DNA from 4 places in the Exiguobacterium sp. Leaf187 genome. Region 1 is predicted to be linked to each of the others. Evidence: riboswitches for the same ligand, from Rfam matches in the RefSeq annotation. Region 1 holds a riboswitch; each other region holds the start of a gene.

What was found. A riboswitch is a leader RNA that binds a small molecule or an ion and turns the genes downstream of it on or off. The one in region 1 is predicted to bind S-adenosylmethionine.
Positions count from the first base shown of each region.
Region 2: another riboswitch for S-adenosylmethionine. It lies ahead of msrA (peptide-methionine (S)-S-oxide reductase MsrA); the one in region 1 lies ahead of ASF99_RS13535 (methionine ABC transporter ATP-binding protein).
Region 3: another riboswitch for S-adenosylmethionine. It lies ahead of mtnK (S-methyl-5-thioribose kinase); the one in region 1 lies ahead of ASF99_RS13535 (methionine ABC transporter ATP-binding protein).
Region 4: another riboswitch for S-adenosylmethionine. It lies ahead of ASF99_RS12715 (methionine ABC transporter ATP-binding protein); the one in region 1 lies ahead of ASF99_RS13535 (methionine ABC transporter ATP-binding protein).

Region 1 covers NZ_LMPR01000009.1:1,836,340-1,843,866, forward strand. Annotated here, with positions in the region: gene ASF99_RS13530 (methionine ABC transporter permease) at 1-651, opposite strand; gene ASF99_RS13535 (methionine ABC transporter ATP-binding protein) at 641-1,669, opposite strand; SAM riboswitch class I at 1,756-1,859, opposite strand; SAM riboswitch class I at 2,109-2,210, shown strand; gene ASF99_RS13540 (alpha/beta hydrolase) at 2,278-3,036, shown strand; gene ASF99_RS13550 (thymidine kinase) at 4,198-4,812, opposite strand; gene ASF99_RS13555 (DedA family protein) at 4,996-5,646, shown strand; gene ASF99_RS13560 (type B 50S ribosomal protein L31) at 5,683-5,928, opposite strand; gene rho (transcription termination factor Rho) at 6,020-7,393, opposite strand.
Region 2 covers NZ_LMPR01000014.1:62,954-70,480, forward strand. Annotated here, with positions in the region: gene ASF99_RS16705 (DMT family transporter) at 1-201, shown strand, start outside; gene ASF99_RS16710 (Crp/Fnr family transcriptional regulator) at 217-885, shown strand; gene ASF99_RS16715 (DMT family transporter) at 898-1,380, shown strand; gene ASF99_RS16720 (MFS transporter) at 1,434-2,654, opposite strand; gene ASF99_RS16725 (winged helix-turn-helix domain-containing protein) at 2,669-3,268, opposite strand; gene msrA (peptide-methionine (S)-S-oxide reductase MsrA) at 3,500-4,030, opposite strand; SAM riboswitch class I at 4,126-4,229, opposite strand; gene ASF99_RS16735 (M20 metallopeptidase family protein) at 4,292-5,470, opposite strand; gene ASF99_RS16740 (putative quinol monooxygenase) at 5,548-5,841, shown strand; gene ASF99_RS16745 (SH3 domain-containing protein) at 5,897-7,527, opposite strand, start outside.
Region 3 covers NZ_LMPR01000014.1:83,219-90,745, reverse strand. Annotated here, with positions in the region: gene ASF99_RS16865 (sugar ABC transporter substrate-binding protein) at 1-256, opposite strand, end outside; gene mtnA (S-methyl-5-thioribose-1-phosphate isomerase) at 268-1,317, opposite strand; gene mtnK (S-methyl-5-thioribose kinase) at 1,314-2,480, opposite strand; SAM riboswitch class I at 2,559-2,662, opposite strand; SAM riboswitch class I at 2,868-2,969, shown strand; gene ASF99_RS16850 (2,3-diketo-5-methylthiopentyl-1-phosphate enolase) at 3,040-4,230, shown strand; gene ASF99_RS16845 (2-hydroxy-3-keto-5-methylthiopentenyl-1-phosphate phosphatase) at 4,227-4,886, shown strand; gene ASF99_RS16840 (methylthioribulose 1-phosphate dehydratase) at 4,883-5,503, shown strand; gene ASF99_RS16835 (1,2-dihydroxy-3-keto-5-methylthiopentene dioxygenase) at 5,520-6,056, shown strand; gene ASF99_RS16830 (arsinothricin resistance N-acetyltransferase ArsN1 family A) at 6,181-6,669, shown strand; gene ASF99_RS16825 (MBL fold metallo-hydrolase) at 6,730-7,485, shown strand.
Region 4 covers NZ_LMPR01000009.1:1,644,430-1,651,956, forward strand. Annotated here, with positions in the region: gene ASF99_RS12705 (alpha-glucosidase) at 1-215, opposite strand, end outside; gene ASF99_RS12710 (aminotransferase class I/II-fold pyridoxal phosphate-dependent enzyme) at 364-1,551, shown strand; SAM riboswitch class I at 1,614-1,719, shown strand; gene ASF99_RS12715 (methionine ABC transporter ATP-binding protein) at 1,804-2,817, shown strand; gene ASF99_RS12720 (methionine ABC transporter permease) at 2,807-3,472, shown strand; gene ASF99_RS12725 (MetQ/NlpA family ABC transporter substrate-binding protein) at 3,500-4,315, shown strand; gene ASF99_RS12730 (GNAT family N-acetyltransferase) at 4,375-4,875, opposite strand; gene ASF99_RS12735 (CAP domain-containing protein) at 4,961-5,839, opposite strand; gene ASF99_RS12740 (hypothetical protein) at 6,188-6,544, shown strand; gene ASF99_RS12745 (FN3 associated domain-containing protein) at 6,557-7,527, opposite strand, start outside.

The sequences.
Region 1 (7,527 bases):
TTAATGTCTTCTAATTTTTCGTGCGACGATGTTGCCTGTCGTCTGTAAGCCTTGGACTAAGATGACGAGAATCCCGACCGTGATGATCATGACTTTCGTGTCGAATCGTTGATAGCCATAAGTGATCGCTAAGTCGCCGAGACCACCGCCTCCAATCGCACCTGCCATCGCTGACGCCCCGATCAAGCCAACCGTCGCGATCGTTAAGTTCAGGATGAGTGAACCGAGTGCTTCCGGTAGGAGGAAGCGGAAAATCGTTTGAAACGGTGTCGCGCCCATCGCTTCTGCTGCTTCAAGAACGCCTTTATCGACTTCGAGTAAAGAACTCTCGATCAGACGCGCCATGTACGGTGCAGCGTAAAAGACGAGCGGGACGATGGCGGCTTCTGTTCCGATCGATGTCTGAACGATCAAGCGCGTCAACGGGATGATCGCGACGAGTAAGATGATGAACGGAATCGAGCGGAAAATATTGACGATACTGTTGAAGAACGTGAACAGCGGGACATTTTCAAGCAATGCTCCTTTTCGCGTGACGACAAGCAGGATCCCGAGTGGTAAGCCGATCAAGGTCGAGAATAAGAGCGAAACGGATACCATCGTCATCGTCTGCAAAAATGCTGTCCAGATATCACTGTAATTAACTAGCATGAGCAAGTACCTCCTCGACCGTCACCTGTGCCTGATCGATGTAGTGTAACGCTCGTTTCACTTCAGTCTGCTCACCAATCAACTCGATGAGTAAGGTGCCGAACGGCGTATCCTGCAACTCCGTGATACTACCGTGCAAGATGTTGATATCGACGTCAAAGCGTTTCGCAACTTGCGATAAGAGCGGCTGCCCGGTGTGATGTCCGAGGAAATGAATCTTATAGATCGGATTCGCATTCCGGGACTCGATCAACTGGCGAATCGATGCTGGAATCTCGTCGTGCATGACGGAGCGGACGAAGTTCTGTGCTGTCTCGGTCTGCGGGTTTGAAAAGACATCAAAGACCGTTCCTGACTCGATCAGTTTCCCAGCTTCAATGACAGCGACGCGGTCGCAAATCTCCCGAATGACGCCCATCTCGTGGGTGATCAAGAGAATCGTGATTCCGTACTCCGCATTGATCCGTTTTAATAACTGGAGAATATGATGTGTCGTTTGGGGATCGAGTGCTGACGTCGCTTCGTCACATAAGAGGACGGAAGGTTGCGTCGCGAGTGCCCGGGCGATACCAACGCGCTGTTTCTGCCCACCCGACAATTGATCCGGATAATGATCCGCCTTGTCCGCGAGATCGACGAATTCGAGTAACTCCGTCACCCGGCGGCGAATTTCGTCTTTCTTGACGCCTGCGAGAACGAGTGGTTTCGCGACATTCGTAAAGACCGTGTTCGCATTCAATAGATTGAAGTGCTGAAAAATCATCCCGATCCGTTGTTTTGCTTGGCGCAATTTTTTCGGAGACAGTTGCGTTAAATCTTCTCCATCGACCGTCACCGTTCCTGACGTCGGTCGTTCTAATAGATTGACACAGCGGAGCAGTGAACTTTTTCCGGCACCGCTAAAGCCGATGACACCAAAGATTTCGCCTTTCTCGATCGTCAGGTCGACACCGTCGAGTGCTGCGATCGTCTGATCTTTCGTGACGTACGTTTTTTTGACTTGATGAAATGCGATCATTCCGTTTTCCCCCTTCATTCAACAAAAAAGGTCCCTTCTTGAGAAACAAGAAGAGACCTGGATCCGCACAGTGGCAGAATCCACTCCACTCATCTCTCAGACATCTGTCTGATGGAATTGGCACAGTGCTCATAATGAGTCTGTTGCCGAGGTTTCGTAGGGCCAGTCCCTCCACCTCTCTGGATAAGTATTGCGGTATGAAATTTGTATGTGTGTTGTTGCGTTGTTGCTTATGTCGTAAAACTAATTTTTACATTACGGGTCGAAACTTTAAAAGTCAACCAACTTTGCAAAAATAATCCATTTGGCGCATATCGATGGATGAACAAGTTATGAGTTAGCTTACTCAACGGATCATGATTCGTCAAGAAAGATTTGACAAGTCATTTTTGGTCGTGCTACCATCGTTTCAATGATTATTCCGACAATTCCAATATGATATTTATCAAGAGTGAACGAGAGACCTGGCTCTATGACTTCACGGCAACCTGCAATCTGTAAGGTGCTCCGACCAGCAAAGCGCGGCTTTGGATGATACGGTGAAAAACTCGTGGGCGTCCAAGCAGTGACGTCGACGAGTTTTTTTCATGAATGGAGGAAAAATAGTAATGATGAACTATCCTGTATTGACTGGTGCTGAAGCGTTCTATTTTCAAGGGGGATCGATCGGCATTCTAATCTGTCATGGTTTTAACGCCACACCGCAAAGTGTCCGGGACGTCGGTGAGGCATTCGCTGCTGAAGGTTTTACCGTCTATGCCCCGCGCTTACGTGGACATGGAACGAATGTCCGCGAGTTTGAACAATCGACTGCTCGATGTTGGAAGCAAAGTCTGCAAGACGGCTATGAACGTTTACAAGAAACATGCGATCAAGTCTTCGTCATCGGTCAATCGATGGGTGCGACGCTTGCACTGTCACTCGCCGCTGACGGCATTCCGTTTGCCGGCATCATTACGATCAATGCCGCACTCTCCGTTCCTTCTTACGAAGCACTTTCGTTCGAGGACGGTCCACAGTACTTACCGGAAGGGGCACCGGACATTAAGCGAGCAGCCTTCGAAATCATCTATGACCTCGTTCCGAGCCGTTGTGCGTTCGAACTCGTCCGTCTGATGGATGAAACGAAAGGACGCTTAGGATCAATCCTTCTGCCGACATTAATTCTCTACTCGGCGACCGATCACGTCGTTCCGCCGTCGAGCTCGGATTATCTGCATCAGCACATCGGAACGAATGATAAACGAAGCTACTGTTTACTGAACTCGTACCACGTCGCGACCCTCGATCATGATCAGGATTTGATCGTTCGTGAGACGATCCGCTTTATCGAACAATCGTGTCAGTTTTCGCAAGAAACAGGCTGAATCAAAAAAAACAGCTATTCGTTTCTATATGGAAGCAAATAGCTGCTACAGATTGTAAGCAAAGCGCAATTTTCTCTAATGGGAGGATTGCGCTTTGTTCATTTCAAATCGTTTTCCTGGGACAAGCATCGACCTCGTCCTGTTAATCAAGATGACGCTTCTTCAACATGTATTTAGTATTTCCTACATGCGACGTACCATCAAAGAGATCTAGACTAACATGACATTCCGTTAATTTTTAGGTCTTGGGTTGAAGGAATAGGTACCCTATTTCTCTACATTAGACGCGTTGCCCGAAAGCAAAAAGACAAATTAGATTAAGACGTCATATACAGGAGAGTACAACAGATCCGGGGAGTGAAAAAACGACGCTTCAAGCAATGCTTACTTTCATTACCGTGAACCTCGAAAAGCCTACAAATTGGTTCTTGGATCCCTCAGGGAATCCACGTTTCTTTAACATTTTAGTAATTAATACATACAACAACCCCTCATTTCAATTACGAAGTGAGGGGTTGTCTACAAGCTGAAACTCCCATATTTAATTATAGGATTTTTTTCTCACTTTTTTCTTTTTTAGCTGCTTTAAAGTTAAGATAAATGGTACACCCAACAGCTGCGATTAAAAAGATTATCCCGTACCCTATTTCAAAGTTAAAACCATAATACAAGATTGTGACTGTAACTAATACAATCAAAACTAATCGTATGCTAGATTTATGGTATTTACTCATTTGTTTACCTCCAATTCCTTACATCAACAGTTATCGTTGTTTGATCTTTTCAATTTATCCATTAAATAAATCCTTCAAAAACACTATACCTTACACCAAAAACCTTCGAAAGGTTACATACAAACGAGAAAAACAGTAAGAGTTTTCAGTTGATGAATCCTTATTGTCTTTTTAATTACTTATATACTCTATGTTTAGAGTTAGCTAACTCACGATAAAGAACTGTTACAAGTAGTAATTAGTTACTTTATTCTTTTAGTCCTAGCTTTCTTTATCATTCATCTCGAGTTTAAAAAAGTGACTAAAAGAAGCTGAGACTTAACTAGCTGAGTTTAACGAAAAAAAAGAATCGCCATCACTCAGGATGTGCAATTCCTTTTTATCATCTGTAAAACTGAGTTATATCCCAGCCTTCGCCTTTTTTCATTTATCGTTCTTGGTGTTGCACCGATTGGAGCGGCTTCGGTTTTCCAGGTACCTCATGGCAATGACGGCAACGTGGCTCATACGATTCCGACGCTCCGACTAGGATGATCGGATCATCGTAGTTCGCTGGTTTCCCGTCAATCAAACGTTGTGTCCGGGAAGCCGGATCCCCACATGAAAGACAGATCGCTTGTAGCTTCGTCACGAATTCTGCACGCGCCAGTAATTCAGGCATTTTCCCGAATGGCTCTGCCCGGAAATCTTGATCAAGGCCTGCACAAATGACGCGTTTTCCGTCTTGTGCGAGTGCTTCGATGACTTGTACGATCTCATCATCAAAGAATTGAACTTCATCAATGCCAACGATTTGTGTTTCTTCTGCTACTGCCGCGTAGAGATCACGACTCGTCGCCATCGGAATCGCTACGACAGAGTTGCCAACGTGAGAGACGACATGCTCTTCATGGTACCGGTCGTCGATTGCTGGCTTGAATACTTGCACGGGCAGTTTGCCGTACTGCGCCCGTCTGACACGACGAATCAACTCTTCCGATTTCCCGGAAAACATACTGCCACAAATTACTTCGATCCAGCCGTACTGATTTATTACATGCATCATCGTCCGACACCGTCCTCTAAAAATAGTCACTTTAACGAGTATAGCTCGAAACGGTATCGAGAAAAAGGGTTGACTTCCGGAAATCAAAATTCATTTTTTCTTTCCCTAGAATTTTTGTCCTTTCATTCCAACTGCCCCCTATTTCCTGTACACTGAAGAAGAAGATTCTCACGAAAGAAGGTGTCCCCGATTCATCATCTCTTACATGACATCCTGCACCAATATGGTGCCCTTGGTCTCTCCGTCCTTCTCGCAGGTGGTATCGTGGGATTGCCGGTTCCTGATGAGACCCTGCTCGTTTTGTCCGGATTTTGGATGCATCAAGGCAATCTACCACTCGTCGGTACGATTCTCGCCGCTTACGCCGGCAGTTGCATCGGGATGACGATCAGCTATTTACTCGGATTAAAACTCGGTATGCCACTACTACACCGCGTTGGACCGAAAATGCGTATCTCAGAAAAACATATTCTTTCCGCTGAAGCCGGATTTCGTCGTTACGGAAAATCGGTCTTGATCATCGGTTACTACATACCTGGTCTCCGCCAACTCTCTGCCTTTTTTGCAGGCGTCTCAAAAATGCCGTTTCGCGTTTTTGCGAGTTATGCATATACAGGTGCCTTGATTTGGATCAGCGTGTTCTTAGGCGCCGGTTATTTCGTCGGCCGCCATCTCTCGTTCCATAAAGTCATGGACTATGTCTTGGCACATCCGGAAGTCATGCCCTATTTAATCGGGATTGCTGGCGGAATCGCCTTCTCGTTCGTCTTGAAGACGTATCTCGCGTATCGTTCACAATTCAGTCTATACAAAAACAGCCTGCTTCCGTAATGGAGGCAGGCTGTTTTTTTAAGAACCGACAAGTAATTACTTGCGGCCGTATTTTTTGTTGAAGCGATCGACACGACCATCTGCCGCGTTGAACTTTTGACGACCTGTGTAGAATGGGTGCGAGTCTGAAGACACATCCACACGGATGAGTGGGTACTCGTTACCATCTTCCCAAGTGATCGTTTCGTTCGAAGAACGAGTAGAACCGCTTAAGAATTTGTACTCAGTCGTTGAATCCATAAATACTACTTTGTTGTAGTTAGGGTGAATTCCTTGTTTCATGGTTGATTTCTCTCCTTCCGCCCTGGTTCATTTGCTGAGCCAGAGTAAGTTACCTTCCTATACTAAACGATTTTTTTATGCGTCGCAATAGTTATTTTTCTGTCGTCGTTTCCTTCTTGACGGTACGTGGTTTAGCTGGCGCGCGTCGGACCGCCTTCTTCTGTTCTTTCTCGAGTTCGACGAAAAATTCTTCATTATTTTTCGTATCACGAATCTTACGCAGGAACGTATCGACGAACTCGTTCGACTCGTTCATCGTCCGGCGAATCGCCCAAAGCGCATCAAGCTGCTCTTTCGGAAGCAACAGTTCTTCCTTCCGTGTACCGGACTTCCGAATGTCGATCGCTGGGAAGATTCGACGCTCTGACAACTTACGATCAAGATGCAGTTCCATGTTGCCAGTTCCTTTGAATTCCTCATAGATGACGTCATCCATGCGCGATCCTGTCTCGACGAGTGCTGTCGCAAGAATCGTCAAACTACCACCGTGTTCGATGTTTCGCGCTGCACCAAAGAACCGTTTTGGCTTATGGAACGCAGCCGGATCAATTCCGCCAGAGAGCGTCCGACCACTTTGCGGTACCGTTAAGTTATAGGCCCGTGTTAGACGCGTGATCGAATCCATCAAGATGACGACATCCTTCTTGTGTTCGACGAGCCGCATCGCCCGCTCGAGGACCAGTTCAGAAATTCGGACGTGGTTGTCCGGTGTTTCGTCAAACGTCGAGCTGACGACGTCTGCTCCTGGAACCGAACGCTCAATGTCCGTTACTTCCTCAGGTCGCTCATCAATCAAGAGAATGATTAGTTCGACATCCGGATGATTCTCCTGAATCGAGTTTGCGATTTCTTTGAGGAGTGACGTCTTCCCTGCTTTTGGCGGTGCGACGATCAAACCACGTTGACCAAATCCAACCGGTGCGATCATATCCATGACACGAACGGATAGATGGCGTGGTTCTGTCTCAAGTCGCATCAATCGGTCCGGATAAATTGGTGTCAGTGCCGGGAAGAATAAACGGTTACGGGCAGTATCCGGTGCTTCACCGTTAACGGCTTCCACGCTAAGTAACCCTTGGAACCGTTCGTTTTCCTTCGGTGGACGGACTTTACCTGTGACGACATCACCATTACGTAGATTAAAGCGTCGGATTTGAGATGCTGCGATATAAATATCTTCAGAGGATTGGGAATAATTGATAGGACGAAGGAAGCCAAAGCCACCATCGTTTTGCATTTGTGGATTGCCAGGGATGACTTCGAGTACCCCTTCGAGGAAATAAAGACCAGTCGATTCAGCCTGTGCTTTTAAAATCTTGAACATCAACTCGCGCTTACGGGCTTCCCGGTATTGTGGGACATTTTTCGTCTTTGCGATTTCATAAAGTTCTTTTAATGTCAGTTGGCTCAATTGAGCCAGTGTATAGGAACGTTCTGGTTTATCTTTTTTATCAGTTGTTGGCATGTTCTTCACCTATTCTTTATAAATTCAACTGCATTCAGCATACTTCCATACATACATCAGGAGGTATGTAATTTTATTCGTGAACTAAAGGTATCATATTTTTTTGAATTCGTCGTCAACAATCCTTTGCGTTT
Region 2 (7,527 bases), on a different contig from region 1:
GTCGTCGTAACGGAACTCACAGCGATCCAAAAACTCGGGATGACATGGGCGATGTGTTTGTTACTCGTCGCGCAGATTTTATGTGCCTTTCTGATTGATTTAAAAGGATGGTTCGGTGTCTTAAAAAAACAAGGAAATCGTGGTCAGTGGGTTGGTGTGGGTCTCATGCTTGTAGGAGTTGCGATTTTCTCACTTGCCTAAAGGGAGGGAACGAACATGGAAACCGTCATCCAACAATATGGACTGGATACGATTTTGACGGAAGAGACGCGCGCTTGGTTGCGTGAAGAAACCTTCCGAAAAGGAGAACTCCTCTGTACGACCGGTGCGACAATCGACCGGATGTACTTCATCGTCGCAGGCAAGGTCAAGATTTCTGCTGCTTCGTCAGAAGGGAAACAACGGATTTTACGATTCAAAACACCACTGACAGTGATTGGTGACGCCGAGTTCATCAATGAACGAGAAGTGTTGAATACAGTTGAGGCGGTGACCGATGTCGATGTGTTGAGCGTGCCGTATGCGATTTTACGCGAGCACAATACGACGAATGTCTTTCTGCAATTCTTATTACGCACGATCACAGCGAAGTGGTATGCCGATTCGAAATCAGCGTCGCACCACGTACTCTATACGGTCGAGGAGCGATTTGCAGGCTACTTATTATCGATTGCGTCCGAAGCTAGTGACAGTTTGTTTTATCAGGAGATGCGGACGTCGAACCTGCATGACGTTGCTGACTGGCTTGGAACAAGTTATCGCCATCTCAACCGGATCATCACGAAGTTGTGTGAAGAAGAGATTCTCGTTCGACGACGTGGGAAAATCATCATCGTTGATCTGGAGCGGATTCGCGAGAAGGCGAACGGCAATAGCTATGAGTAAGGAGGAACGAACATGGTAATAGGCATCGTGTGTGCCGTATTGGCAGGGATGTTGATCAGTTTACAGACGGTATTGAACGCCCGGATGAGTGACGCGTTCGGTGCTTGGGCGACAACGACGTTGGTCTTCTTCGTTGGCTTCATCGGAGCAAGTGTCACGTATGTTCTGTTTCGTGGTGGAACAATCGGGCAGATCCAAAACGTATCGCCACTCTATTGGTTTGGTGGACTTGTCGGTGTCGGCGTCGTTTTTTGTGTCATGCGTGGGATTCAGTTGCTTGGTCCGTCCGTCGCGATCTCTGTCGTTCTGATTTCGCAGTTAAGCTTTGCTCTTGCTGTTGATACGTTCGGCTGGTTCGGTTTACCGCAAATCGACTTATCATTCGGTCAGCTCGTCGGTCTCGCTGTCATGGTATGTGGGATCTTCGTTTTGAAGCGGTATCAAGTCGTGGCGCCGGAACAACAGGCAAAGGATCAGATAGAACGTGTTTCGTAATAACCGAATACAGAACAAGGACGGTGGCATTCCAATCCACTGTCTTTTTTTGACTAGTTTTCGACCTGGATCATGCGTTTTCTAAAATAAAGCGAGAGAACAATAATGAGAAGACCACAGTACAACATGATTGTCGTGATCGAAACGTGAAACGACAGTAAAAACGAAAGGAGCGCGTAAGATAATGGAACGAGACCATTTGACGCGGCATTCACGACACTCATGACACGTCCCATCGTCTGTTCCGCACACTGAGACTGGATGAACGTAATGAAGCGAATATTGATGATGGAAGAAAGGACACCAAGTGATAACAGGACGATCAAGTACAACGAAATCTGTTGGACTTGACTAAGCAGGAAGAGAAGCAGACCTAATGCGCCAATCAATCGGACTGATGAAGTAAGCCCGTTTTCTTTCTTCTGCGTAAAACCACTCCAGAGCGCCCCTCCGAGCATTCCCATTTGATAAGCCCCTTGCATATAACTTAAATCCATCGCATCTCCTTGAAGCACATCATGGACGAGTAAGGGAATTCCGAGTAAGAGTGGTCCAAAGAAAAAGAAATTGACACAGATGACAAGAAAAAGTGTCTGCTTGAGTTGCTGAAAGTGAAAGACGTAATGTAGCCCTTCTTTTAGTTCAAAGAGAGCTGAATGCTGACGTGCTCGCTTGATCTTAGATTCACGAATACCATACGTGAAGAGAAGCGTCAGACAGAGTGTTCCGAAAATCACGAGAAAGACGTACGAGTAAGAAGAATGGCTGAGGATGACTCCACCAAGAATCGGACCTGAAAAGAGAGCGATTTGATTAGATGTCTGAATCAATGAATTGGCTTTAGTGAGCTGTTCTTTCGGAACGAGTGTAGGCAGTAAGGAAGCATTCGCCGGCGAAAAGAATGCATCCACACTACCGAATAGCAAGGCGAATCCTAAAATCGTCAGCAATGTAAGCTGATCGGTATGAAGTAATGCGAGAAGACAGAGAATGAAACTGATCCGTAAAGCGCTCGAGATGCGCATGATCGTCGAACGTTTATAGCGATCGGATAGGACGCCACCGAATAACATGAGAAAAATACGGGGTAACAAGGTGGCCATGAGGATGAATCCGAGATATGACGCCTGGTTTAGCGTATGGATGACATACCATTGTTCAACAAATAAATAGGTTGATAGGGAGAGGGCAGAGCACATACTGGACCCCCATAAAAATAAAAAAGATCGATTTTTAAACAGCGATTGTTGCGTATCCATTTCAACAGGCAGCATATGGCACCTCCGGTTTAGACGTCGTCATTCTCAAATAGTGGTTCATCAATTGCAAAGGCAGTCGTCATGATATAGAAGTGTTTTTTATCTTCTTCGTCTAGTGAAGGGGACCGTGTGAACTCGTCCAATAGAGCACGATATTTGGTAGCAAATTGCCGAAAATTGGCTTCAGACATCGTCAGTTCCTTTTGAAGCGATAAGCTCATCCAGTCTTCAACGTTTGAAGAGACAGGAGAAAAAGCAGTAGTTGGAGCGGTGAGGACGCGTGTCTTTGCTCGGTCCAATACCTCAAGATACGACTGCCGGGTCGCTTCATTCGTCTCGACGAAGTTCAGTAGATGATCGGCAGGAATGTAGCCTCGAGCAATCGCTTGATAGTATTTCAATAGATTGCCGCCCTGTTCTTCCGTCCGGACGAGGCGAATCAAGTCATGCTTTTCAAGTTCTCGTACATGATAGAGGATCTTTGCGCGGGATAACGTCAGCAAGTGGGCTAACTGATGTACCGTATGTGGTTTTTCGACGAGAAACATGAGGATTTTTGTTCGTAACGGATCACTGATCACTTTTAACTGTTCATAGCTCTCTAATATGTGAATCGCTTTTTGTTCCATGCAATAATCTCCTTTTTAACCGGTTAATTTTTATTAACCGTAAAACAAAAGACTTCATTTGTAAACGATTACAAATTTATGTGAGGGTGTTGGTAAAGAAGACACCATTTGTTTACATACAAAAAAACTGACTCCAGTGACATCTCGGTCATCCTCCACTTTCTACTGGAAAGTAGGGGAAGAACGAGATGTTTGAAATCAGTCTCAGCTACTGTATGTGGTTCGAGGTGATTAGACCGTCGTCGTATCTTTCCATTCCTGCTCGATGAAAGCATCGCGACCAGAGGCAGCACGATCTTTTTTATAGTGTTCTGGATTTTTCTTATGGAAGTCTTGATGGTACTCTTCCGCCGGATAAAATTCAGAAGCGGCATCGATCCGCGTCACGATGGGTTGTTTAAAACGATTGCTTGCAGCAAGGGCGTCACGGGAAGCGATTGCTGCTTCATGCTGCGCATCCGTATGATAGAAAATCGCTGGTGCGTACTGCGTGCCACGATCTTGGAATTGACCTTCTGCATCCGTCGGATCCGTTTGTGGCCAGTAGAGTTCGAGCAGACGCTCGTACGGGAATAGGCTCGGATCAAACGTGATTTGGACGACTTCGAGATGTCCCGTCGTTCCTGTTTTGACTTGCTCATACGTCGGATTGTCGACGTGACCGCCCATGTAACCTGATACGATTCCCTCGATTCCTGGTAATTCTTCAAATGGTGTCACCATGCACCAAAAACATCCACCTGCAAATGTTGCTTTTTCCATCCGTCTCTTCCTCTCCGTGGGAAATTCCCATTGTATGTCTGACAGCGAGAAAAACGAAAACGACTCCTTCGCTTGGTTGCAAAAGGAGTCGCCGCTTTTTATCAACCAAAGCTTTCGCTTTGCTGGTCGTAGCACCTTGCTATACGCAGGTTGCTGGGACGTCATCGATCCAGATCTCTCGGTCCACTCTTGATAAGGGTATATGAAGTTGATGTCATTCGTTATCATTGTTGTGATGATACCATTCACATAGAAATAAAGTCAATCCTTAGGTTTCAAGGCACGTAAAACCGTCGCTCCGAGTGTTTTCGCACCAACCAATAACGCTTGTTCGTTGATCTCGTACTGTGGATGATGCTGTGGATGATTGATGCGACCGTCCGTATATCCGGAGCCGGTAAAGAAGTAACTTCCCGGGACGTGTGTTAGATAATGTGCAAAGTCGTCCGCCGCCATCATCGGTGTGAGTGACCGGACAGATGCTTCCGGTAAGAAAGAAGCAGCTTCCTGAACGAGTTTTGTCTCGTCCGGATGATTCCAAAGCGCCGGGTAACCCGTCGTGAAGTCAATCGAATAAGTAGCACCGATGCCGGCACACGTCGTTTTGGCGACAAGGTCGACTTCTTGTCGGAGCTGATGCCGCAGGGTTTCATTGAACGTCCGGATCTCCCCGACGATGCGTGCTTCACCCGTGACGATGTTCGGCGCCGTTCCTGCGTGGAAGGATCCGATTGCAAGAACAGCGGGTTCGAACGGATCGACCCGTCGACTGACAAGGTGTTGTAAGTTACAGACGAGTTGTGCCCCAGCGACGAGCGCATCTTTTGTTTTGTGCGGTGCCTGGGCATGCCCACCTTGACCATGAACGATGATTTCGAATTCGTCGATCGCACATAATGTATGTCCTTCCCGAAACCCAATCGTACCAACCGGTAAATCATTTTCGAGATGTGTCGCGAAAATCGCATCGACGCCTTCGAGAACGCCGGCTTCGATCATTTGGATGGCTCCGCCAGGAAAGACCTCTTCTCCATGCTGATGAATGATTCGAATCGTTCCTTGCAATTGATCCCGTAACGGATAGAGCGTAGCAGCAAGAGCCATCACCATCGCCGTATGCCCATCGTGTCCGCAAGCATGCATGACACCGGGATGGATTGACCGGAAAGCAAGTGTTGTCTCTTCTTGAAGTGGTAAAGCATCAAAATCTGCACGGACCGCAATCGTTGGGCCAGGGTGTTTGCCTTCGATCGTCGCAACGACACCACGACCTCCGACGGCTGTTTCGTGAGGGATGCCCCGTTCCGCGTAAAAGTTTGCAATTCGTTCTGGTGTGCGGACTTCCTGAAAAGAGAGTTCCGGATGTCGATGGAAATCACGCCGTAACGCGATCATCGTCGGTTCGAATTGTTCGAGTGCTTCAAAAAGTTGAGTTTGCATCTTCAAGCTCCTTTGACGTGTGTTTTTTCGTGAAAATGGGTACAGATACAGGTAATCACGAAAGGGGATAATGAAACATGGGAGAAATCGTCGTCAACGCTGTACTTACAATCAAAGCAGGACTCGCGGATCAAGTCTTTCCGATTTTAGAAACGGTCTATCATGCCGCACAAAAAGAGGAAGGATGCTTACGCTATTCCTTGCACCAATCGATTGAGGATGAGCATCAATTCATGCTGTATGAAGTGTATCGTGATGAAGAGGCGCTCGAAGCGCATATCGCATCCGATCACTATAAAGCATACCGTGAACAGATCGAGTTATACTTGATGGATCGACAAGTAACGAAATACGTCGAGATGACATTCTGACGTGTTGCGATAAGAAGAGACGAACCCGTCGATTTCGACGGATTCGTCTTTTTTATTACATCGATTTGAAGCCGAGGAAATGTTCTTGCCAACGCGGTTCATAAATCGAATTGATTTGGAGCTGTGAACCGCCCGCATGGATGAAGTGTTCGCTATCGAGCATGATTCCGATATGCGATGGACCATCCGTGTAGGTGTTCTGGAAGAAGACGATATCCGAGCGTTTACCACTCGAGATACTCGTCCGGCGATTCGTAAAGAAAGCACCGTACCAGTAGCCGCGAACGTTCGTCCGACCACCGTATTTTCCAGCCTTATTTGTCGCGTAGTGAATCAAACCGGAACAATCGAAGCCACCGTTCACGGCATTTTGCGATCCCCATGTGTAAGGTGTACCGATATGTTGGACGGCTGCTTGAATCAGCTTTTCACCGCGCGTGTTATTCTTTTTAATGACCCGTTTATCGGACGTAATCGTCACAGCTGAGACCGGAAGATAGACGGGTGTCCAGCCTGACTGGATGACATAGAAGTTTCCGACCCGGTGACGCGGATAAACACGTTTGCCTTGCTCAACGAGTCCGCTGCCTTTTGGACTGGTTGGACTCGAAAAGAAGGATGTCGTCTGTTTGACGGTATAGATTTTCGTTCGATTGATTGCTTTTTGTGTCAGTTTCATATCGGGTTTGCTCGTGCTGATATAAGGGTTGAGGACGTAACCCGTTTGACCGCTGACTAAGCGAACTTGCCAAAAATCATCATCAATTGATTTCAGACCAATCAATTTTGTCCCTTTTTTCAAATAGGCAGCTGGCCGACTGTAAGCGACGTCAGCAGAGAAGAGTGGCGTTTGGTCCAGATGGACATAAAACGTTGTCCCTTTTTTCGCTTTTGCTTTTGGTTTATTTAGTCCGATCCGACTCGAATCGACGAAACCAAAGATATTGTTATATTTGACACGTGTAAAATAACCGCTTTTTCCATAGATGGTGATCGATTTTCCTTTTTTCAACGTACCGATTTTTTTACCCGACAGTTTTGCCTGTGACCGAATGACGACGTCGTCCTCTGTCACGTAACGTTGACCGGTAACGTCATACAGATCCGGCTTTTTCGTGACGAGATCACTCGTCTTGACGTAACCATAGACCGTCCCTTTTTTTAATCGTGTGTAACTACCGCTCGTGCCGTAAATCGTTAGTTTATCAGCTCGTTTGACAGAATACATCATTTTACTTTTCGTTGAAGCAGACGTATAGACGGACAAGTTGCGTTTGGCGTACCGTGTTCCGGTTGCGGCGTATACTTTTTCACTACCAAGATCAGCTGTTTTAACGTAGGCATGGACTCCGCGGAAAATAATTCGACTGTAGACGCCACTTTTACCATAGATCGTTAATAAAGTATTTGTTTTTTGTTGATCGATTATGGAGCCGGAAGCATTCGGTGCACTATAGATCGGTGTAGCGCGCTGAACATAGAGGCGTGCGGTCTTTGGATAGTATTTCAACGTACCGAGATGTGTCGTCAATACATAGGCATACTCGTCGTTTCGTTTGATTCGTGTAAATGAACCCTCGACGCCGTACGTCTGAAGAGAAGTATTCACAGGAAGCGATTGTACGACTTCTCCTTTTGTAGTCGCAGTGGCATAGACCGTCGTCTGCTGTTGGACGTAACGCACTC
Region 3 (7,527 bases), on a different contig from region 1:
CCTTGAACTTGACGTCGTTACCTTCCGAAATGAACGTGCTGACTTTAAAGCCAAGCGCTTCGCCTTCACTTCGTGCGCCATCAAGGAATTGTTTCGTATGGTCGTCCGATGCTAGGTTGCGGATCACGGCGATCTTGACGTCTGATTGAACCCCTTTTGGTACATCCTTAACGACCTTCGTCGTCGTGGCTTCTCCATTCGCACAAGCCGCTAGTAACAGTGCCGGTGCTAGGACGGCGTAAGCTAGTTTTTTCATGACATATCTCCTTATCCGAGGGGTTGAAGCCCTGTTAATTGTTCAATCGTTTCTTCATTCGGTTGCGTGATGACACCAAGTTCGGTGATGATGCCCGTGATGAATGTGTGTGGTGTGACATCAAACGCCGGATTGAAGACAGCGACGCCTTCCGGTGCTGTCGCGACACCTTGGACAGTCGTCACTTCTTGCGGATCACGTTCTTCGATTTCGATCGCGTCTCCGGAAACGAGCGAGAAGTCGAACGTCGAGAGCGGTGCTGCGACGTAAAACGGAATACCAAAAGCTTGCGCGAGCAATGCTAATTGGAACGTCCCGATTTTATTCGCGGTATCTCCGTTTCGTGTAATGCGGTCGGCACCGACGATGATCGCATCGATCTGTTTTTCTTTCAGCGTATGGGCGACCATGTTGTCCGTAATTAACGTGACATCGATCCCGGCACGTTGAAGCTCCCATGTCGTCAATCGTGCTCCCTGCAGTAACGGTCGCGTCTCACTCGCAAAAACGGATAATTCAATGCCGCGTTCTTTTGCGATGTAGAACGGCGCAAGTGCTGTTCCATAAGCAGCGGTCGCAATCGATCCAGCATTACAAATTGTTAGAATCCGGTCGCCTGACTGGAATAATTCCAGTGCATGAATCCCGATTTGACGTGACGTCTGCGCATCCTGGTCGTATAAAGCGACCGTCCGTTTTTCCAACCGTTCGCGAATCTCTTCTACCGACGTCCCGTCTTGAATGATTGGATTCAATTGATCGAGGACATTTCGCAAGTTGACGGCCGTCGGTCGTGTCGCGAGTAACGTCGCCGATGTCTCAAGCAAGGCTTGCTTGTAGACCGGAAGCGCCGCTTCAAACCGGTATGCTTCTTGAACGAGCACGAATCCCCCAAATAAACTGATCGCAGGTGCGCCCCGAACGCGCAGTTGTTTAATCGCCTCAACGGCTTGCGCGAGATCAGCAATGACTTCATAGTGCTCTTCCTGCGGTAGACGTGTCTGATCGAGAATCGTCAAGACACGGTCTTCGTAACGGATACTTTGAACGAATGTAGTCATCGGCTAAGTTCCTCCGTTACGTCAAAGTTTCGTAAATCATCGAATGTCCGACATTCTGTACGGCGTTTGATTAACGCTGTTCCTAGACGGAGAGCGTGACGTTTCCGCTCTAAGCGTTCCGTCGTTGAATTGATTGATTCTAAATCAGCGACCAGTGCTAGACCGATCGTCCGCCGAATCAATTCGCAACCGGCGAAGCCAAGGGCATCCTGCAAGATCGTGCTCAGTACATCATCGACGAGTCCTGGTGCCTGGAACGGTTCGACGGCTTCCCGTTCCCATAAGGCACGGAACGTTGAAGCGAACGTCAGCCAGAACGTATCGATATCCTTGATTCGGGCGTCACGTCGTGTAGGGTAATCCGGATATGCCGCGAAGAATAAGTGGGCGATGAACTGTCCGACATCGAATCCAAATGGACCATAAAAGGCGAATTCAGGATCGATGACTTTCGTTTCCGTCGCTGAGGCGAAGATGCTTCCTGTATGTAGATCGCCGTGCAGCAATGCATCTCCTTTCGTGATGAAGAGCGCTTCGAGTTTTGCGACTTCGCGTTTCAACTCATCGTCTGCCCATAGACGTGCCACCTCTTCTTCGAGTCCGGCTTCAATCTCGTTCGTCTCCGCGTCATGAAACGGATCCGTGAAGATTAATTTTTCCGTGATGTCGCACAAGTCTGGATTGTAGTACGTTCGGGCGACACGTTTCTTTTCAACCGGACCAAGCGCAAAGTCCGATGTATGGAATAACGTCCGAGCGAGATAAGAACCGATATGTTCCGCAAGCAACGGATACTGTTCACCTGCGAGTAAACCGCTTCGAACGATCGTCAAATGTGAAAGATCTTCCATGACCGTATACGCCTCTTCGTGACTAGCATGAAAAACACGTGGTACGAACGGTACGGCATGTCGCGCGAATTCACGGAGTGCGGATTGCTCGATCCACGCTCGTTCGAGCGATAACGGCCAGCTCTCCCCGACGACCTTCGCATATGGTAATGCTTGTTTTAAAATCAAGCGATGTTCGCCTTCTCGAATCCGAAAGACGAGGTTGAGGTTCCCGTCGCCAATCTCTTCTGCTTCGACGGCTCCATCGCCGATCAGTCCTAATGTCCGAACACGATCAATCGCGTCCTGTTCTGTGAATGCTTTATATGTCATCTCAGTTTCCCCCTATGTGATACACGAAAAAGCGCCTCTTTTCGTCATCGAAAAGAGGCGCAGAAAAGTCACTGCGTCCTCTTATCTCTCAGACGAAACGTCTGTTGGATGTAGCACCGTGCCTAGTGGTCGGTTGCTGCGGCGTCATCGGGCCAATTCCCTCTGCCAACTCGCGATAAGAGTCGTATGTAGTTGTCGTGTGTGATATTGATTTGAATCTTACGCAATCGACTTCCTCGCTGTCAAATCGAAATCAAGCAGAAACGGACATCATTTTTAAGTCATCTATAGAAAGAGTATTTCCAAAAAAATAAATTTTCTAAAAATAGTTTGACAAGTCACGATTCTCATGTAAAAATTGCAATTAGATTTCACAATTTCATCCAATTCTTATCAAGAGCAGACGGAGGGACAAGCCCTACGATGTCGCAGCAACCGACCTTTTGGCACGGTGCTAATTCTTGCAGCTACTAAGCTGACAGATAAGAGTCCACGTTCGAATCATTCATGGTCTCTTGTCGCTGACGAGAGACCATTTTTTTGTTGAAGGAGGAAAGACATGGCTTATATCACTGCTACTTATCAATTGACTGCCCGTGATCGACTCGAGCAGCGCGCTGAACAACTCGCGCTTGGTCTGACAGTCGGTTCTTGGACGGAACTGAATCATCTCGAACAACAACAACTCGCCTCGTTCAAAGGGGAAGTCGTACATACCGAAGAGCGCGATGGCAAAGGATATATCACGATTCGTTATCCGGAACATAACGTGTCGCGCGACTTTTCTGCGATTCTGACGACCGTCTTCGGGAAACTCTCACTCGACGGTGAAATCAAATTAACGGAATTGCTACTACCCGATACATTTACGTCGGACTTTCCAGGTGCGAAATTCGGGATTGAAGGGGTCCGTTCCTTGATCGGTGTCGAAGATCGCCCATTATTAATGAGCATCTTCAAAGGAGTCATCGGACGCGATTTATCGTTTCTTCGTGATCAACTCGAAGGACAACTCGCTGGTGGGATTGATCTCGTCAAGGACGATGAGATCCTATACGACAATCCATTGACACCAACGATTGACCGGGCACGAATTGGACGTGAGGTCATCGACGCTCACTTCCACCGGACCGGTAAACGCGCGTTATATGCAATCACACTCAGCGGTCCCGTCTTTACGCTCAAGGATAAAGCCAAGCGATTGATTGACGCTGGAGCGACCGCTTTCTTGCTGAATACCTTCACATACGGACTCGACGTCTTACGCGAACTGGCAAGTGATCCGGAAATCAACGTCCCAATCTTCAATCATCCGGCCTATAGCGGTGCGTTGATCGCTAGCCCGAATCACGGAGTCGCAGCTCCTGTCTTACTTGGCACATTACCGCGTGCTGCTGGAGCAGACTTGACGCTATTCCCGTCGCCTTACGGCAATGTCGCTTTGCCAAAGGATGTCGCCCGTGGTATCGCGGTCGAAGCGACCCGTCTCGGTCAGACGAAATCGACCTTCCCGGTTCCTTCAGCCGGTATTCATCCTGGACTCGTCGCTCAACTCGTACGGGACTTCGGGATCGATTCCGTCATCAACGCCGGTGGCGGCGTACATGGTCATCCGCAAGGTGCTGCGGCTGGTGTCACCGCTTTCCGTCAGGCACTCGATGCGGCACTCGCAAATGAATCCCTATCGACGGCAGCATCGCGTCATGAAGAATTACGGATCGCCCTCGACGCTTGGGGGATCAAGTCATGACCGTACGGATTCTTTGTGACTTCGACGGTACCGTGACGACACAGGATAATATCATCGCACTCATGCAGGCATTTGCGCCAGCGAGCGACTTCGAACCGTTGAAACACGGTGTACTCGACCGGACGTTATCGATTCAAAGTGGTGTCGGGCAAATGTTCGCACTTCTGCCATCTGATGGGAAAGCGTCCTATCTTGACTTTTTACTGGAGCGCGCCGTCATTCGCGACGGATTTTCGGAGTTGCTTCAGTACAGTCGTCGTCAAGACATCGATTTCTCGATCGTCAGCGGCGGAATGGACTTTTTCGTCGAACCGATCTTAGCGCCATTCCTTGAGCAGGAGCGCATCTATTGCAATGTCGCAAATTTTGACGGTCCATTCGTTCATATCGATTGGCCACACGCCTGCGATACCCATTGCACGAACGGGTGCGGCTGTTGTAAAACGTCCGTTGCTCGGACACTACGTAAAGACGGTGACGTCATCATCGTCATCGGCGACTCGGTGACGGACTTCGAACTCGCAAAACAAGCGGATCGTGTCTATGCCCGTGATTATCTGATCACGTTGTGTGAAGAGAACGATATCGCCTATACACCGTTTGAGACGTTCCATGATATCGTTCATGATTTAACACGAGCGGAGGTGACAACATGACATTCATGCGACGCTATGAAGAGCTACGCGCCATCAAACAAGAGCTTGCGGCTCGCGATTGGTTCCCTGGTACGAGTGGCAATCTCGCCATTCGGACATCCGGTGTCCCGGTTGAATTCCTTGTGACGGCAAGCGGAAAAGATAAACGGCAGACGACTCCTGACGACTTCGTTCATGTCGATGCGACCGGTCAATTGATCGGTGAGCAATCCGGGCGTCCTTCTGCTGAGACATTGCTCCATGTCGAAGTGTTCAATCGAACGGACGCCGGTTGTTCCCTGCATGTCCATACGATTGCGAACAATGTGATTTCGGAACTCTATGGCGATCAAGGCAGCATCACCTTTTCCGGTCAAGAAATCATCAAGGCACTCGGACACTGGGAAGAGGATGCGACGGTCACGGTACCGATCATTCCGAATCATGCGGACATTCCGACGCTTGCCGCTGCTTTTGCACCTCATGTCACAGCAGACAGTGGTGCCGTCCTGATCCGCAATCACGGAATCACGGTCTGGGCACCGACCGCCTTTGAAGCAAAGAAACACCTCGAAGCCTTCGAGTTTTTATTCAATTACACGTTGACGTTGCAATCATGCCGTCAATCCATTCATTAAAAGGAGGAATCATCTCATGGCAACAGTCTTATTCCAAGAAACAAACACACGGTATACGGATCAAACGGAAGTCGCTGACTTCCTTGCGTCACGCGGCGTTCTTTACGAACAATGGGACGTTTCGAAACTTCCAGCGCCTCTCGTTGAGAACTTCACACTGACGGATGCAGACAAACAAACGATTCTCGATACGTTCGCTCCAGAAATCAAAGACGTATCAGAACGTCGTGGGTATCAGACAGCTGATATCATCTCACTTTCGGATACGACACCGAACCTGGATGAGTTGCTCGTCAACTTCCAGAAAGAACATCACCATACGGATGATGAAGTTCGTTTCATCGTCAGCGGTCATGGCGTCTTCGCGATCAAAGACGAAGAGGTCGGCTACTATAACATCGAACTCAATCCTGGTGATTTGATTTCCGTTCCTGTTAACACACGCCACTACTTTACGCTTCAAGACGATCGTAAAGTCGTTGCTGTTCGGATCTTCGTCACGACAGACGGCTGGGTTCCGATTTACGAAAACGAGACGTCAACGGTCTCTTAAGAACGATATAAGCGCTGATTTCCTTTATGTGAAGGAAATCAGCGCTTTTCTTATCGCACAAACATATCACTACATTGATACGTAACCGATATAATGAAGGAAAAGCGATGAGGAAGTGAGCGTCATGCATATTCGTCCCGTAACGGAACACGACTTACCAGCGATTCTCGCCATCTATAACGAAGGCATCGAAGATCGAATCGCAACGCTTGAGACCGACCAAAAGGACTTATCCTTCATGACCCAGTGGTATGTAGAACGCACCGATCGATATGCCGGATATGTCGCTGAAGATGACACAGGTGTCCTCGGCTTCATTTCCCTCGATCCGTATAATCCGCGTCCTGTCTACGCATCCGTCGGTGAGATTTCGGTTTATATCACCCGGACTCATCGTGGACAAGGGATTGGCACACGTTTGCTTGAAACGGCTGAGCAACACGCCCGTGATCATCAGATGCATAAACTCATTCTCTTCACCTTCCCATTCAATAAAATCGGACAAAAACTCTATATCCGCTCCGGGTTCCGGATCGTCGGAACGTTTAAGGAGCAAGGACAGTTGAACGGCGAATATGTCGACGTCATGGCGATGGAGAAACGCTTGCGATAGGATTCATTGAATGCCAGACGGGGAATAGTCAATCCGAGTCATTGAGAGAGGATGAACCTAATGGATATTCAACAAATTCGCAATGCAACACTCGTTGTCACGTATGCCAATCAAGTCTTACTAATTGATCCGTTCCTCGGCGAAAAAGGCAGCTTGCCTCCCTTCGGTCAAACACCGAATGCCGTCGCCAATCCACTCGTCGACTTACCGGTCGATGTCAAGACACTGCTCGATCCTGACGCGATCTTCGTCACGCATCTGCATGCCGATCATTTCGACGATGCTGCAAAACAACTTCTACCCAAGCATTTGCCACTCTATGCGCAGCAAGAAGAAGACGCGCAGCAAATCCGAGAAGCCGGCTTCACGAACGTCTCTTCCTTCGATTCCGGTGTAACGATCGGTGATATCCAGGTCCATCGAACAGGTGGACAGCATGGTGTCGGTGAAATCGGCGAACGGATGGGACGTGTGTCTGGGCTCGTCCTCACCCATCCGGACGAACCGACACTTTATATCGCAGGTGATACGATCTGGTGTGACGAGGTCGCGCATGCAATCGAACAACATACGCCCGATATCATCGTCGTCAACAGTGGCGCCGCCCAGTTCTTGACCGGAGAGCCGATCACGATGTCACAGCGTGATCTCCTTGCCGTACACGAAGCGGCGGCGGAAGCGACGATCATCGTCTCGCACCTCGAGTCCGTCAACCACTGTCTCTTGCGACGTGATATGATTGCTGACTTTTTAGCCGCCTTCCACCTTTCTGCCCATTTCCTGATTCCAGAGGATGGCGAAACGATGTCATTTTAAGAACAGTAACCTTCATTAAAAAGAAGTCCTGCTTTTCGAGTA
Region 4 (7,527 bases), 190 kb from region 1:
ATGATCTCGTAATAATCGGCAATATCATAGCCGTTATCGACGTCCGGGGAACGATAACATGGATTCAGCCACACGACATCGACACCAAGTGAAGCGATGTAATCAAGCTTCTCGATGACACCTCTTAAATCACCGATCCCATCCCCGTTCGAATCTTTAAAGCTACGCCAGTAGACTTGATAGACGACTGCCTCTTTCCAGTTAGCTCGCTTCATCTTCCCACTCCTCTCCCTACTCTTTATTCCCGCTCCACTTATCTGTACCTGTTTATCCGAAAATTTTTTTAAATTTCGAAAAAGTTCTTTTCTTTTGACTGAATATTCGTTATCCTTGACGACAATACCACGAAGGAGGCATTCATCCATGAAACATTTCGCTCCATCCATCGCCATTGATCGGCTTCCTGCTCCCGTCTTCGCTGAACTTGCGAACCGAATCGGTGCTGTAAAAGCTGCCGGACATGATGTCATCACACTTGGTCAAGGAACACCCGACCAAACGACGCCTGTACATATTCTCGATGCCTTAAAACAAGCTATCGACGAGCCAACGAACCTTCAATATCCACCATTTCGTGGACATGATTTTCTAAAACAAGCTGTCTCAAACTTTTACGCGACTGAATTCGGTGTCACGATCGATCCGGCAACGGAAGTCGCGATTCTCCTCGGCAGTAAAGCCGGAATCGTCGCCTTACCGCAGACGATCGTCAACCCTGGAGAAGGTGTCATCGTCCCGGATCCAGGATACCCGGATTACCTGTCTGGTGCAGCACTTGCTGGCGCTTACCCGATTACGCTTCCGTTGCTCGAGAAAAATGATTTCTTGCCGGATTATGACTTACTTGATACGACGGACGTTGAGCGTGCCCGGATGTTGTTCCTCAACTACCCGAGTAATCCGACGGGTGCGACCGCGACGGCAGAAGCCTTCGAGCAGACAGTCGCTTTCGCCGATGCCCATGATATCTGTGTCGTTCATGACTTAGCATACGGCGGTATCAGTTTCGATGGTCCGACGCGAAGTTTCTTGCAGACGGAAGGGGCGAAAGACGTCGGAATCGAGCTATTCTCACTCTCAAAACGCTTCAACATGTCCGGCTTCCGGATTGCCTTTGCCATCGGAAATCCGTCCGTCATCTCAAGCATCGAAACGTACCAAGAACATCTCTACGTCAGTGCCTTCACACCGATTCAGCATGCGGCGACCGTCGCCCTCACGAGTGACCAGACGTGCGTCCGTGAGTTAAGTCGCTTGTATGAAACACGACGCGATGCGTTGTTCGCAAAACTTGATGCAATCGGCTGGAGTGGACCACGCCCGGGCGGTTCCTTCTTCGTCTGGCTTCCTGTTCCTGAAGGTTACACGTCCCAGAGCTTCACCGATCATCTACTTGACGAAGCGCACGTCGCTGTGACCCCTGGATCCTTCTTCGGCGAACACGGTGAAGGCTACGTCCGGATCAGCTTGATTGCTGACGTCGAACGTCTAGAAGAAGCCGTCGATCGAATCGGAACGCTCAACCTATTCCGGACACCTGTTGCGGAATAATTCTGAAAAAACATTTGACAGATGGGAATCATTTCCGTTAAAGTAAGTCCCAACAGCATAACTACTTATCGAGAGCGACCGAGGGATTAGGCCCAACGACGTCCGGCAACCACCTGTAAGGAACGGTGCCACATCCTACAGAATGATTTTCATTCTGAGAGATAAGTTACGAAATCTTACACTTTCGTCGCTTTTTTCTGGTTGCTCCGCTACTAGGAAAAAGCGACTTTTTTTGTATGAGGAGATGAGCGGATGATTGAATTCAAACACATTACAAAACGGTTCGTCCGAGACCGGACCCCGATTTTTGCCTTACGGGATGTCGATTTGACGATCCAAAAAGGAGAAATCTTCGGAATCATTGGCGAGTCTGGTGCCGGTAAAAGTACGTTGCTTCGCCTAATCAATGGGCTCGAGCATCCGACACAAGGAACCGTCAAGGTCGACGGTGTCTCGCTTGGCGGGATGTCAAAAGCAGATTTGCGTCAACTTCGCTTGCGGACAGGAATGATCTTTCAGCATTTCCAATTGATCCAGTCGCGCAACGTCGCGGATAACATCGCTTTTGCGCTCAAGGCCGCTGGCGTCAAACGAGCAGATTTCCCGGAGCGGATCCGCGAACTCGTCTCGCTCGTCGGACTTGAAGGATTTGAGACGAACTTCCCGAGTCAATTAAGCGGTGGGCAGAAACAGCGCGTCGGGATTGCCCGGGCACTCGCAAACAATCCGACCGTCTTGTTATGTGATGAAGCGACATCCGCTCTTGACCCCGTTACGACACTACAGATCCTTGAACTGCTGAAGGATTTGAATGAACGACTCGGGTTGACGATCGTCCTCATCACGCATGAGATTGATGTCGTCAAACAGATTTGCCATCGTGTCGCGGTCATGTCACAAGGTGAAGTCGTTGAAGTCGCCTCAACCTATGACTTGTTCAGTCAAGCTAAGCATCCGGTGACGCAACATTATGTCGATACGGCACTACAAATCGAATTGCCGGAACGCATTTTACAGGCAACCCCAGGCAAGATCATCCGCTTGCAGTTCACGGGCGAAAAGACCGGTGAGAGTACGTTATCAGAAGCGATCCGCCGTTACGATATCTCAGTCAGCATCTTGCACGGCAAGGTCGACTACATTCAAGACGTCGCCTTCGGTGTCCTCATTGTCAGCTTGACGGGATCATCCAATCAAATCGCTCTTGCCCTCGACTGGCTCGCGACGGAACTTCATGCACTCGAGGTGATTCAGGATGTGGCTTGATCGTATTCAAACGATGTTACCTGAGCTCTTGAAGGCACTCGGCGAGACAGCATGGATGGTCGGAATTTCACTTGCTTTCGCATTGGTCGTCGGGATTCCGCTCGGAATTCTCTTGTTCGTCACCGACCGCGGATTATTTTTTCAAAACCTTGCCGTCCGCCGTGTTCTTGACTTCGTCGTCAACATCGTCCGGTCGCTACCGTTCATTATCTTGTTGGTCGCCCTCATTCCGTTGACGAAGTTCTTACTCGACAATACGATCGGTCCGACGGCAGCATCTGTCAGTCTCAGTGTCGCAGCGATTCCGTTTCTCGCGCGACTCGTCGAAACATCACTCCGTGAAATTCCGCCTGGTCTAATCGAAGCAGCGGAAGCCTGTGGGGCGAAACCATTGCGGATCATCGTCAGTGTCCTCTTACCGGAAGCACTCCCTGGCATCATTCAGGGCATCACATTAACGACGATCAGCTTGATTGGCTTCTCAGCGATGGCTGGTATCGTCGGCGGCGGTGGTGTCGGTGACCTCGCGATCCGTTTCGGTTACTATCGCTACGATAATCTCATCATGATCGTGACGATCGTCGTGCTCATCGTCATCGTTCAAAGTATTCAAGCACTTGGCAATCAACTGGCGCGAAAAACAGATAAACGCTAATCACACATACAAAGGGAGAGTGGAATCATGAAAAAACGATATGCCTTTTTAGCAACAGCCTTACTCGGTGCAGGAGTCCTCGCAGGATGTGGAGACAGCAGCGCTGATGAAAAAAACAAGACGATCAAGATCGGGGCGACGAGCGGTCCGTATAGCGACATGGTCAAACAAGCGATTCAGCCACAACTCGAAAAGAAAGGCTATAAAGTCGAAATCGTCGAGTTCAGCGATTACATTCAACCGAACATCGCCCTCGGTAGCGGCAATATCGACGCCAACTTGTTCCAACACTCGATCTATCTAAAAACGTTTTCTAAAGAAAAGAATCTCGACTTAAAAGGACTGATCACGGTTCCGACAGCACCGATGGGACTATACAGTAAAACAGCGAAGACACTTGACGACGTCAAGACAGGTGCTGAAGTCGCGACGCCGAATGATCCGACGAACCAAGCACGGGCACTGAACTTGCTTGCGGAACAAGGGTGGATTGAACTCAAGCCGGATGCTGATCCTCTGACCGTTTCAGAAAAAGATATCGTCAAGAATCCGAAGAAACTCGTCATCAAACCACTCGAAGCGGCTCAACTGCCACGCGCTGTCGAAAGTGTCGATATCTCAGCCGTTCCAGGGAACTTCGCACTTGCTGCGAAATTCGACTTACTTGATGCGTTAGCACTTGAGACGATGGACGAACAATACCGGAACCTCGTCGCTGTCCAAACGAAAGATGCGGACAAACAAGTCGCAAAAGACTTAAAAACAGCCGTCGAATCGGACGCCTTCAATGAAGTTATCGAAAAATCATTCAAAGGCTTCAGCAAGCCTGAATGGGCAAACTGATACAAAAAATGACCGGAATTCAAGGAGAGATCATCTCTTTGAATTCCGGTCGTTTGGTGTTAGAACCGATACCACATCAGTTCTTCATCATGATAGGTATCATCGATTTTCAGCGCCCGTGGTTCAATCGCGTATGATTCAAAACCAAGCGACCGATACAACGCTTTAGCAGCTTCGTTCGTCCGGACGACCGAGAGATGGACTTGCTCAATTACAGGATGCTGCTTTAATGTACGTAATGCCTCTTCTACAAGGCGTCGTCCGACCTGTTGTTTTCGGGCGCGTGGCGTGACGTACATCGCAAATACATTCGCTCGATGTCGCATCTTGAACGGCTCGGAGCAGACGATAGTGACGACACCGACGAGTTCATTTTCATGAAACGCACCAAACGTCATCGACTGTTCGCTTTCAAGACGAGTTGCGTACCGTTCGACGGATCGATCTTTTTCTGATTCATAATCAGAGCCAAATGCCTCAGGATGGTTTCGTAAGGCTTCCAATCGCAACGCTTTATAGAGTACTGCATCTTCTGGATTCAATCGACGGATTTCCAACATCCCCACCTCCTGCCTTTAGTGTAAAACACATCGCTTCATGAAAAAGAGGACGACATCGTGAAATATCGTCCTCCATTCTTCTATTTTAAGGTGTTCGGAAATTAATCGTGAAGTATGGTGCGTTACTCCGGAAAGCCACACCGATGTCAGCTTGTTTGTACTCTTTTTTCAAAATATTTTCTCGATGCCCTTTTGAATTCATTAAGCCCCAATGTGATGCAAAGACATTCGGATAGCCCATTGATAGATTTTCACCAGCATAGCTGAACCTGATTCCTTCACGCTTCATCCGGTCGAACGGATCACGCCCTTGCGGATCCGTATGTGCGAAGAAATTATTCTTCGCCATATTTTCGCTATGACCGCGTGTCACTGGCTTCAGTGCCGTATACGGAGCCAACGGATTTAACTTGTAGTCAGCCCGTTCCCAGTTCATCAATCGTAGCATCAGCTTCTCATCCGTCGTTCGTAACGCATTCGAAGCCGTACCATAGAAACCCTTTTTCTTCGCTTCGACGTCTTTCGGAATCGACAGTGTCGCTTTCACCTTATTCCCATCATGTTGGTCGAAGAAATAGGTGACGTAATTCCCCTTCTTCTCATAGACGGCTGCATGATCCAGGTTCAACATGTAGTTCGTGTTGCCTTTACGGTAGGACTTCACTGCGGTCCATCCTTTTTTCTTCAGCGATGATTCCGTATCCTTGTTCAAGACTGCCCCTTGCGTTGTTATACCATTTTTAAATCGGTACTTTCCGTATTCCTTACCGTCCTTCGTCAACGATACGAATTCTTCGCTGGACGTCCGCCTGACTTCCCAGTCGTAACCTGGATATTCACTGCTATATCGATCAATCAGCTTGCCGCCACTTTTCGGATAATCGGCTTCTGCCTGTTCCATTGGAATGTTCTCGTAGCCGAAAAAAGCTACTGCTGCTACTCCGACGATCAACCATTTTTTCATATCTTCGTTTCGCCTCCTTTAATCATTACCTTTATTTTAAAAGAAAATGATTCTTTCGAACAGTCATTGGCTCTTAATTGTCTAAATCACATTTTCCGTTCACAAATTAGACACGTTTTATGAGAACGTTCTCATATTATTAAAATGCTTTCGTTAAGAGGATTCTTAAAAGTATTTAGTACATATACTAAACCATCTTTCCCTTTTCTTAAAATGTGTGAACATTCTTTTATTTCATCATTCGAGATTTTTGATTGCTCTCGGAATTCTTACTCGGTATCATTAGAATTCGTAAGCCAAACTTTCAATGCTTTTCCAAATAACATAATGAAATGAAGGAGTTGACCTATGGTTTTACTGTATTTCATTTATGAGTCCATCGCCTTTTTACCGATTCAGCAATATTTATTTTCTGGATGGATGATTCTCGTCGTGTTGACGGTTTCATTCAGTTTAGCGAATGCACACGAAGATGTACGATTGAATCAACGACTTGGTTTTGAGTTACTCGTTCCTGGTTCTGGTATGTTGCTTTGCAAACAATTCATTCCTGGTCTCGCCATTATCCTATTTTTGATCATGGTACACTTCACGTATATGTTCCGCGTCATCCCTCTTCCTGTCGCGTTAATCTCGACACTTTCGATTAGCACACTTTCTTTTCTTTCTCTCTTTTTCTCGTCACGCAAAAAAGCGGACCGTTAAGTCCGCTTTTCATCATTGATATTTCGTTGTTTCTTTCAAACGATAGAAATGAGAAAGTTCTAACCAAATTGTTTTTCCTTTTTTCGTCTTCACTTGAATATATGGTCGATCTTGCGATACACGCAGTGCGAGCAACTCACCTTGTTGCTCTCCAGTTGTTCCGCTCGCTTTTAACCAATGACGACCTAATTTCCATTCGAGGAAGATATGTTTTCCTTTTTGAACGGCACGCCATTTTCCGATTTCTGCGATGCCTTTGACCGGAACGGCTGTCTCTGCACCTTGAATCGAGATGATCGCCGGATCGTGGTCACTCGCGCTACCGTCTGCTTCCATATACTCCGAGTTGATGTTGACGATATCAGAAGACGTATAACGTTTTAAGTTGTTCGAGATCAAGATGTGATCGAGCACTTGAGCATTTCCGTTATAGACGTAAGAGTATCGCTCGGATTCTGGAAGATCATCGACTGTATTCCAGAGGTTTTTCCCTTTCAGGATATTTAGCGTTTCTGAGAACTGGAAGTCGTTCAAGTCACCGAGAACGACGACGTTCGAGTCTTTGACTTCCGTTTTCAATTCAGAGACGAAATCTTGGACGATGTTCGCGATCGCATGACGCTGGACTTCACTCTTACGTACGACCGGTTGGTTCTTACCGAAGTCAGCTCCGTCGCCACCTTTTGAGTTGAAGTGGTTGACGATGACGTGATACGAATCACCGTTGAAGAGGAATTCCGCGACGAGTGGTTTTCGAGAACTGGCGAAGTTCGGATCCGTCGGCTGGATGCGACCCGGGTTTTTCGTCAGCTTGCCGTTCTCCACCGCAACAGCTTCCGTTGCACCACCTTTTTCACCTGGTGCGAGCGATACACGCGCCGGGTTGTAAAGGAATCCGACACGGATGTTTCCACCCGGCTGTCCACCGTCTTTCTTATCTTCAGGCGCGATGTCCGTATAGGCATAGCGGACACCTGTTTTTG